3 regions of the Priestia sp. D3YE.R1 genome follow, and region 3 is predicted to be linked to each of the others. Evidence: predicted binding sites of a transcription regulator. Region 3 holds the regulator's gene; each other region holds the start of a gene.
What was found. Region 3 encodes LexA, which represses DNA repair genes until DNA is damaged. Its sites were predicted from a motif close to CGAACATATGTTCG; they were not measured.
Positions count from the first base shown of each region.

Region 1: the regulator LexA is predicted to act here: its motif matches at 1,971-1,984, upstream of uvrB (excinuclease ABC subunit UvrB).
Region 2: the regulator LexA is predicted to act here: its motif matches at 1,994-2,007, upstream of recA (recombinase RecA).

Region 1 is NZ_JBLTHW010000004.1:152,951-156,239, reverse strand. It holds gene uvrB (excinuclease ABC subunit UvrB) at 1-1,902, opposite strand, end outside; gene ACOZIR_RS22430 (sigma-54 interaction domain-containing protein) at 2,239-3,289, shown strand, end outside.
Region 2 is NZ_JBLTHW010000002.1:1,179,356-1,182,644, reverse strand. It holds gene ACOZIR_RS18245 (hypothetical protein) at 1-263, shown strand, start outside; gene ACOZIR_RS18240 (hypothetical protein) at 307-492, opposite strand; gene ACOZIR_RS18235 (DUF3885 domain-containing protein) at 458-556, opposite strand; gene recA (recombinase RecA) at 796-1,830, opposite strand; gene ACOZIR_RS18225 (ASCH domain-containing protein) at 2,321-2,671, shown strand; gene ACOZIR_RS18220 (DUF2269 family protein) at 2,690-3,124, shown strand.
Region 3 is NZ_JBLTHW010000001.1:798,421-801,709, reverse strand. It holds gene ACOZIR_RS04100 (DUF896 domain-containing protein) at 153-383, opposite strand; gene ACOZIR_RS04095 (YneB family resolvase-like protein) at 453-1,121, opposite strand; gene yneA (cell division suppressor protein YneA) at 1,175-1,504, opposite strand; gene lexA (transcriptional repressor LexA) at 1,651-2,268, shown strand; gene ACOZIR_RS04080 (hypothetical protein) at 2,480-3,289, shown strand, end outside.

The sequences.
Region 1 (3,289 bases), on a different contig from region 3:
TTTCATTTCTTGTTCCATTTCTTCTATGAGCTTTGCTTTTTCTTTTTTGTTGAGCTTATCAAATGCCGGTGCTTCTTCATACGTTTCTGTATCTTCTGCCACTACTGTTGCACGAATTGAACCTCGAACTTCTTTTTGAATCGTTGTCGGCGTAATGCCGTGCTCTTCATTGTAAGCTTCTTGAATACTTCTACGACGCTTTGTCTCATTGATTGCAATGTCCATGGAGTTTGTGATGCGATCTGCATACATAATGACATGTCCATTAGCATTTCGCGCGGCACGTCCAATGGTTTGAATAAGCGATCGTTCTGAACGCAAGAATCCTTCTTTATCCGCGTCTAATATGGTTACTAACGAAACTTCCGGAATATCTAAACCTTCACGGAGTAAGTTAATCCCTATAAGCACATCATATTTTCCAAGACGCAGCTCTCGGATGATTTCAATGCGCTCGAGCGTCTTCACTTCAGAGTGAAGATATTGAACTTTAATGCCAATTTCTTTTAAGTAGTTCGTTAAATCCTCAGACATTTTCTTTGTTAACGTCGTAACAAGCACTCGTTCATTTCGCTTAATCCGGTCATGAATTTCTCCAATTAAATCATCAATCTGCCCTTCAATTGGTCGAACTTCAATATTTGGATCTAGTAATCCCGTTGGACGGATAATTTGTTCAATCACCTCAGGCGCCTTCTCAAGTTCGTAAGGACCTGGTGTTGCTGAAACATGGACGATTTGTTTAATATGCTGTTCAAATTCATCAAATTTAAGCGGACGGTTATCTAATGCAGACGGCAGGCGGAAACCATGGTCCACCAACACTTGTTTACGCGCTTGGTCTCCATTATACATTCCTCTAACTTGAGGAATCGTAACGTGGGATTCATCCACCACAAGGAGGAAATCTTCCGGGAAGAAATCCAGCAGTGTATAAGGTGTAGAACCAGCCGGACGAAGCGTTAAATGACGAGAGTAATTCTCGATTCCCGAACAAAACCCCATTTCTCTCATCATTTCTAGGTCGTAGCGCGTGCGCTGCTCCAATCGCTGCGCTTCTAAAAGCTTTCCTGCTTCTTTTAACTTTTCTAGCTGTTCTTCTAGTTCTTTTTCAATATTTTGAATGGCCACACGCATTTTTTCTTCCCTCGTGACGAAGTGAGATGCCGGGAAGATAGCCACGTGTTCACGATCTCCAATAATTTCTCCTGTTAAGGCGTCGACTTCTCGGATGCGGTCAATTTCATCCCCGAAAAATTCCACGCGAATACAATGTTCATCTCGAGACACAGGAAAAATCTCAACAACATCACCGCGAACGCGAAACGTTCCGCGCTTGAAGTCAATATCGTTTCTTTCGTACTGGACATCCACTAGCGTACGAAGCAGCTGATTGCGTTCTTTTTCCATTCCTACTCGAAGAGATACGACCATTTCTTTGTATTCTTCCGGAGACCCTAATCCATAAATACAGGACACGCTGGCAATAATAATGACATCTTTTCGTTCAAAAAGAGCGGAAGTTGCCGAGTGACGAAGTTTATCAATCTCGTCATTAATGCTTGCATCTTTTTCAATAAATGTATCTGTTTGAGGTACATAAGCTTCAGGCTGATAGTAATCATAGTAACTGACAAAGTATTCGACTGCATTATTAGGAAAAAACTCTTTAAACTCACTGTACAATTGACCAGCAAGCGTTTTATTATGAGCCATAATTAGTGTCGGCTTATTTATTTCCTTAATAACATTAGACATGGTGAAGGTTTTTCCCGTTCCTGTAGCACCTAACAAAACTTGATGCTGCTTACCTTCTTTAATTCCTTTCACAATCTTTTCAATTGCCTTTGGCTGATCACCTTGCGGTTGATATGGGGATACTAATTCAAACTGATCTTTCAAATGAAGGCCTCCGTTTCTATTTTCTTGTTTTATCTATTTTTATTACGATATGTAAAAACCGAAAAACACGAACTGATATTCGTATTTTATCACTTTATACTCATAAATGAAACTAATGAGTATTAATCTTATATAGTGTTTGTTTGTTTTTATTTTTTACCCTGTTACTTTATTACCCACTAAATTCTTATGCTACCCTTATCGAAAGGAATACAACTCTTTGGATGAAAGCATTAAAAGAGAGTAAGCTGCTTAATTGTTTGAAAAGGATAGGCTTTTGCGCCAATTTCTAAATTATGATACAGTATAAAAAATATGTACTGAGAGGGGTTTAGTATGGCAAGCGTTGATCAAGTTCTTATAAATAACTCCTTTATAACAGTTGAAGAATCAACTTCTTTAGCTAAAGTGAAATCGGAACTTTCTAACTATGATTTCGTTGTAGTCACAGCAAGTACCTTTTATGTAATACAAAAAGATGAACGATACCTTTTAACAGGTCATGACGGGGCATCGTCCATTAAAAAAGTAATAGCGGACACAAATTGGCCTTCATCTTCTACTTCTACGTTAGCCAATTTACAAGCCAACACAAACTGGAATAGACCAGTCCTCATTCAAGCAGAAAACCAAGAAACCATAATAGGACTTGTAACACCTTCACAGTGGATTACACATTTGCATAGCCAAAATGAGATATTAGCTTCCTATTTTGATACATTGGCAGAAACCATTAATGATGCAGTGACAGCGGTCGATAATGAAGGAAATGTAATCTTGTGGAATACTGCTGCGGAACATACGTATAAGATTCAGAGAGATGATATTATTGGTAGAAAAATCGGAGAGCATTTCAAAGATGAATCCATCATTCTACATACGATTCTAAATGAAGGGCGTCCTGTGCGCGGAACGTATCATCGTCCTAATGAACAAACTCACGTGCTCATCAATGCATCTCCTATTATAAGAAATAACCGAGTCATAGGTGGAGTCGCAACCGAACATGACATTACCAATATTGTAAGATTAAATGAAGAAATTGATGTGTCTCTTCTCATTCCGAAAGATAATCCATTTTCTTCTTTTGCGGGTATCAGTCCTGAAATTAAGCAAGCCGTTGATATTGCCAAAAAAGTGGCATCTACAGATATGCCTATTCTATTAACAGGAGAAGCTGGTTCTGGAAAAGAAATGCTGGCTCAGGCCATCCACTATGGGGGATCCAAACATAAAGAACCTTTTTTATCTTTAAATTGCGCCACTATTCCATCCGGACTTCTGGAAATTGAGCTCTTTGGTCATCAAAAAGATGTCTTTTCAGAAGATCCAACGACCATTGCAGGAAAACTCGAGCAGGCTCATAACGGGACGTTATTTATTGAAG
Region 2 (3,289 bases), on a different contig from region 3:
AACATATGATTGAAATTCCGACGCCTAATTCATGTGCTAGTGAATTAGCTAATCTACTAAAAAAACATGGTGCAGGGAAGCAGTGCTATGCCCTTTCTTTTAATGAAGATATCGATGGAAAAGAACTACCTTTACTTACTGCTTTAGAGCATGCAGTAGGCTATGGCTTTCCTTCTCTTATTGTATGTATTCCAAACAAACTTGCCTATTTTGAAGCTGAACAAGTTTACGGTCCTCCACCCCGATACATTTTAAAGCGATAAAAAAAGCCCCCTTCTAAAGGGCTTTTATACGCGCTGCATTTATCTATTTATTTTTATTAGCGGCTTTTTCCCAATCCCAATATGACTGATATAGTTCATCATGTAAAAACTCTTCTTCCTCTTCCTGCCTTTCTATCAACTTCAAACCAGACCAAATATCATTACCCTTTTCTAAGGCAGGATCACTTACTCCATCAAGTAAATAAAAGGTCAATTTCCTCTCGGTCATAATCTAAAATCCAACGATTATATTCTTCATAAAGAAAACGTATAGATTCTTTATTGGAGGCCAAGACATCACATCCACGATCATCATACAAAAAGTAAATTTAAAAAGCTACCTCAGCAAGCAAGGTAGCTTTTTAGTAGGATTCACAATTATATTTTAAAGGACTGGCCTATCCATAAAAGGTATATGATTAAGAGGTCTTTAATTCTTAATAATTGTCTAGGAAGTGGAATAATTTTTAACTTTTTATGCTTCCAATGAAACGAATAGACTTGAAGCTACCGGGAAAGGCATTTTATGCTTTTATTGGCTTTCGTTTTCGCTATCGTTATCAATATCATTATCGTTGTCAGTATTACCATATTTAAAATCAATAATGTTTTTTCTAATTTCTTCTCTAATTTCAGGGTTTTCTTTTAAGAAAACCTTAGCGTTTTCTCGTCCCTGCCCTAAACGTTCCCCATTATAAGAAAACCAAGATCCAGACTTTTGAACAATATCTACTTCAGAACCAATATCTAAGATTTCTCCTTCTCTTGAGATACCTTCTCCATACATAATATCTACTTCAGCAATGCGAAAAGGAGGTGCCATCTTATTTTTGACTACTTTAATTCTTGTTTTGTTACCAACTATGTCATTTCCCAGTTTAAGTTGTTCAGCGCGGCGAACCTCAAGGCGAACGGAAGAATAGAATTTTAGCGCTCTTCCACCTGGCGTTGTTTCAGGATTTCCAAACATAACGCCTACCTTCTCCCGGATTTGGTTGATGAAGATAGCAATGGTTTTAGACTTATTAATTGCTCCAGATAGTTTACGAAGTGCTTGAGACATCAAACGAGCTTGTAGACCTACATGAGAATCTCCCATTTCGCCCTCAATTTCTTTTTGAGGAACTAATGCTGCTACTGAGTCAACAACAATAATATCTACAGCACCACTTCTAACTAATGCTTCAGCAATTTCAAGTGCCTGTTCACCAGTATCTGGTTGAGATAAAAGTAACTCATCAATATCTACACCTAGTTTTCTTGCGTAAACTGGATCAAGTGCGTGTTCAGCATCAATAAAGGCAGCTCGACCTCCATTTTTTTGTACTTCTGCAATTGCGTGTAAGGAAACTGTTGTTTTACCCGAGCTTTCGGGTCCGTACACTTCCATGATTCTTCCTTTGGGATAACCATTAATTCCAAGAGCTATATCTAAAGCTAATGAGCCTGAGCTAGATGCCTCAACTTTTGCATGTGTGCCTTCTCCCATTTTAATAATTGATCCCGTACCGAATTGTTTTTCAATTTGTTTTAGAGCCATATCTAGTGCTGCTTGTTTATCATTCATAATTTAAAACCTCCGATTGTTATTACGTTTACAATAAACGATAAGGTATTTCGATAAATAATAAGAGTTGGCTCAAATGTTTTTGCTCCGTGCGAGAAAATTTTGTGTTTAACTGTCTTGGTTTATTCTGTTGTTCCTTTATTTATCTCTAAACCCTTAATATCGAACAAATGTTCCTGTTGTTTAATCATACAATAACCGCATCTAGTTGTAAAGGAGAAAGTTTTCTACAAACTAGCTAAAGAAATATCTTTTTTTTGTAAAAAGTAAGTTTATACCTTTAATCTATAAAATAACCCTTATTATACGCTCAAAAAATAATTCATCTTCTTGTATACATTATGTCATGTACTTAGACTATCGAATAAGAAAAGAGATAAATTACAATAAATTTATTAGAGAAACTTTCAACCTAATAAATTCAAATGAAATTCATTATTAAAAATGTGATACATTAAATAAGAGACAAGAAATGAAAGGAGTTTTTTTAATGAGTAATCATGAAGCACAAAATGAATTGCCACCAAAAACATGTACAATCGATCGACTTGTAACAATGCCGGATGATGTAGATAAAGTAATCAAGGGCAGCAAAACAGCAACTCGCCGAAATGGAAGATATGCTGATGTAGGAGAGATAATGGTCTTAAAAGATAAAAAGTTTGTAGTGGAACGAGTTTATTCTCAATCACTAGGTGAATTAACAGATGAAAATGCTCGCCAGGAAGGCTATGCTACAATAGAGGAATATAAACAATCTATTTTGTCTTATCATCCTGGGATGCCTTGGCTTCCGCAAATGAGGGTATGGGTGCATGAGTTCAGATTATTTAACGATTGATAGGTAAAAGAAATGGATTTGTTGTACCGTATATTAGTATATATTCATGTTTCTAGTGTCATTTTATCGATTGGGCCTTTCTTTATTCTCTTACCAATTGTTAAAAAACTACATAGTTCAAGAGAACAAGAAATGAATGCCTATTTGATCACATTTCAATCTGTTGTTAGGCTCGCAAAACATATGGGCCATGTTCTTGTTATAACTGGGATACTCCTCGTTATGTGTGGCCCATGGACGTGGACTACGCCGTGGATTATAATGACACTGATTTTACTTTCTTGCTCTTTGTTCTTTCTGGCCCGTGCTTTTTCACCAACACTTCGAAAGTACAAGGAGGAAGGGCAAAATAAAAAAGAACTGGCAACTAAACTAGAGCGATCTATTTGGATTTATATCATTCTATTAATGACTATGCTTTGGTTTATGGTAGGTAAGCCAACTTTTTGGTGACATCCATCCATTTGTCATCACTAAGAGTAAATAGTCAAACTGATTATTTTCATCAAGTACTTTACGTTTTACTTAACATAACTCGTAATTCCGGAAGACATGCGAAAAACGAGCCCTTGATTATCAAGGGCTCGTCCACTTTTTGTTTTTCTTTTTTATCCGTGA
Region 3 (3,289 bases):
TCAAAACTATGTACATATGTTATCATACTAATGATTTGCTTATTTGTACAATACTTGAACCAAAAAAATTTCCACTTTTACAGTTTTTGTGCGCCTTATTAAAAATATACAAAAAACTAGAGGGAACACTCCTCTAGTTTTACTACAACGTCTTAGTGAAGACGCTTCTTTTTACTCTCTTTTAACTTCTTAGGCGTAACATCTTTACCTTCTTCGTCCACAACTTTAATCGTATGAAGGTGATTTGTCATAGATTGTCGGAAAACTTTTAAATATTCCTGACGTAGCTCTTGCTGTTCTTTCGCTTCAGATTCTGTCAGACCTTCAGCCTTTGCTTTTTTTGAAAGAGCATTAATACGAGCAAGTTTATCTTTTGATAGCATATAAAACCTATCTCCTTATAATCAATAATTAAAATTACCGAACCGTTCCGGCAACATGTAGTCATCTTACTAAATCTCTTTCGTTTTATCAAGAGATTGAGCCCTCTCTTGATACTCTTGATAGCGACGATGTACCGTCGCTTTTGAAATATTATAACCAAAACCTTTTAGCGTAACTGAAATTTCAGCAAAGGTTAAGCCGTTATGACGAAGACGGACAATTTCTTCAATCGGCGCTTCTTTTTTTTCTCTTCCCGAGTTAACTCCTTGATTTTTTAAATTTTGCTGCGGACGATAACCGTTTTCTACGGCTCTTTTCATTCCTCTTTTAATTTTAGCATTATGTAATTTCCGCTGATGCTCTTCCACTAAGCTAATAATATCTAACACCATCGAATCAGATTCTGAAAGCTGAAGCTGACCTTGATGACTAATCGTATAGATCGTAGCATTTTCTTTATGAAAAGCATGAAGCAGCGCGATTCGGGCATTTCCTCTGCCTAATCGTGTTTCGTCTTGAATGAGCAGCACGGATATTTTTTCTTCTTTCATTGTATGAAGAACATCCAAAATACCTTCTCTGTCTACGTCATATCCGCTTGCTTTTTCCATTACGACTTTTTTTACGTCTAGATGGTGAAGATCAGCAAGTTTTTTTAATTCTTCTTGCTGGCGCTGTAAAGATGTTTCTTGGGTTTTTTTATCCGTACTGACACGGCAATAAATAATGGCTTCCACTTTTATCACGACCTTTTCGGCTTCTAACAATATTCAGGAACGGCCGTTACACACTACTGTTCAATTGCCACTTGATTATGTAACTCTTTTTTTAAAACAGGAATATATAATTTATCTCCAGGAGATAAAGACTGGGCAGTGTCTGAGTTTAAATCATTGACGTCTTCAACCCATTTGACAAATTCGTTGGCGGTCAAATGATGGTGATTATGATACTTGTTGGACAATTCCCAAAGCGTATCTCCTTTTGTAATAGTAACGGTTGAATATTTGTCTAAATCTACTTTATCCGCTCCTAAAACCAGCGTCAATACATATGTAAGTGCAGCGATAACTGCAAAAAAAATAGCGTAATGTTTCATAGAATGTAAGAATTGGTGCATATTATGATCCCCCTATCAGAATATATGTTCTTATTTTATTGAGAACATTTGTTTCTGTCAATGGAATTCTTCGAACTTATGTTTGTATATTGACACATCACGTGGTATAATTCACCTAAAGAATAGCTAAAATCGAGGTGAAAAATATGAAGCTATCAAAACGTCAACAAGACATACTAGATTTTATTAAGCACGAAGTAAAATTAAAAGGTTATCCGCCTTCTGTTCGTGAGATTGGGGAAGCGGTAGGATTAGCCTCTAGCTCCACTGTACACGGGCATTTAGCTCGTTTAGAAAGCAAAGGGTTAATTCGCAGAGATCCAACAAAACCAAGAGCAATCGAAGTTCTTCAACTAGACGAAGTAAACATCCCTAAAAGCAATGTCATTAATGTTCCTGTTATCGGTAAAGTAACAGCGGGTCTTCCTATAACAGCCGTTGAAAACGTGGAAGAATATTTTCCTCTTCCAGATAAATTCGTTTCTCCAGATGATCATGTATTTATGCTTGAAATTATGGGAGAAAGTATGATTGAAGCAGGTATTCTAGATGGCGATATGGTAATCGTACGTCAGCAGCAAACTGCTAATAATGGAGATATTGTGGTCGCTATGACCGAGGACAACGAAGCAACGGTAAAACGTTTCTTCAAAGAAGAAAATTTCGTTCGTTTACAGCCTGAAAATTCAACGATGGCGCCTATTATTCTTCGCCACGTAACGATTTTAGGAAAAGTCACTGGTGTATATCGCACAATTCACTAATCACACACTGTATGTAAAACCAACTAACCATGATGTTAGTTGGTTTTTTTACGTTTGTTTTCTAAAAAAATTGGCATATTATAAATGATACGTTGAATCATTGCAGGCAGGTAGAGAGGTTTTTATAAAGCCTGCTTTACCTTTTACTTTCTATCTGCATTTCCTCGGCTCTCAAAAGGAAATACAACCGACCATAAGAAGGATGTAGTTTATGACCAATACACCAAGGAAAACAGAACCATTTCAAACTATTATGCCTACCAAAGCAATGAACATGTTTCTTTTTCCTTTTTCCTTTGATCGAAAAAATAAAGAGCAGCTTGTTCATGCATTAGAAGCAAATTTGTTCGATTTTTTTTCCATTCAAAACAAACATTTAGAAAAAGAATACTACGGAGAACAGTATTACGTATCTCATGATAGCTTGGATCAATATTTTCTTCCTTACATTGAATGTATTCTATTTCCTGATTCGTGCGAAAAAGAAGGGTTGCTTCGATTTTCAAAAAAAATAGACCATACCGTTACGCTACAAACTTCCTCCACCACCGTGTCTAGCAACGTGCTGTCTGTGGATGTTTTTTTATGTCCTTTTGAAATTGGCGTCATGACTATTCGCACTGAGATGAGTCATAATCATTACACCTATGATGACATTTTAGAATTCATGAATCATTTTCGCGTATTAGAACCGAAGCTTGCTGAAGAGCATGGATCCACCATTACCTATGAACATCATCGCTATAGCAAAGTACAGGATTATATTTTTTCACAGCTCGCGCCATTTTTGAACGAACACATCAAAAAAGAAGCCACACGTGAACAGCACGTCGGGAGCCTTCCTTATTTTATCGATGAACGGATGTTTGTATTAAGTTATGTAACGGTAAATCAAAAGCAAGAGATTAATGGCACAACTTTATTTCGTACTGGGCAGCTAAATAGCTATACGCCTGACGGGAAGCCGTTTATCTCTGCACACAACCATGAGTATATTAAAACGTATAATACCAAACACGTG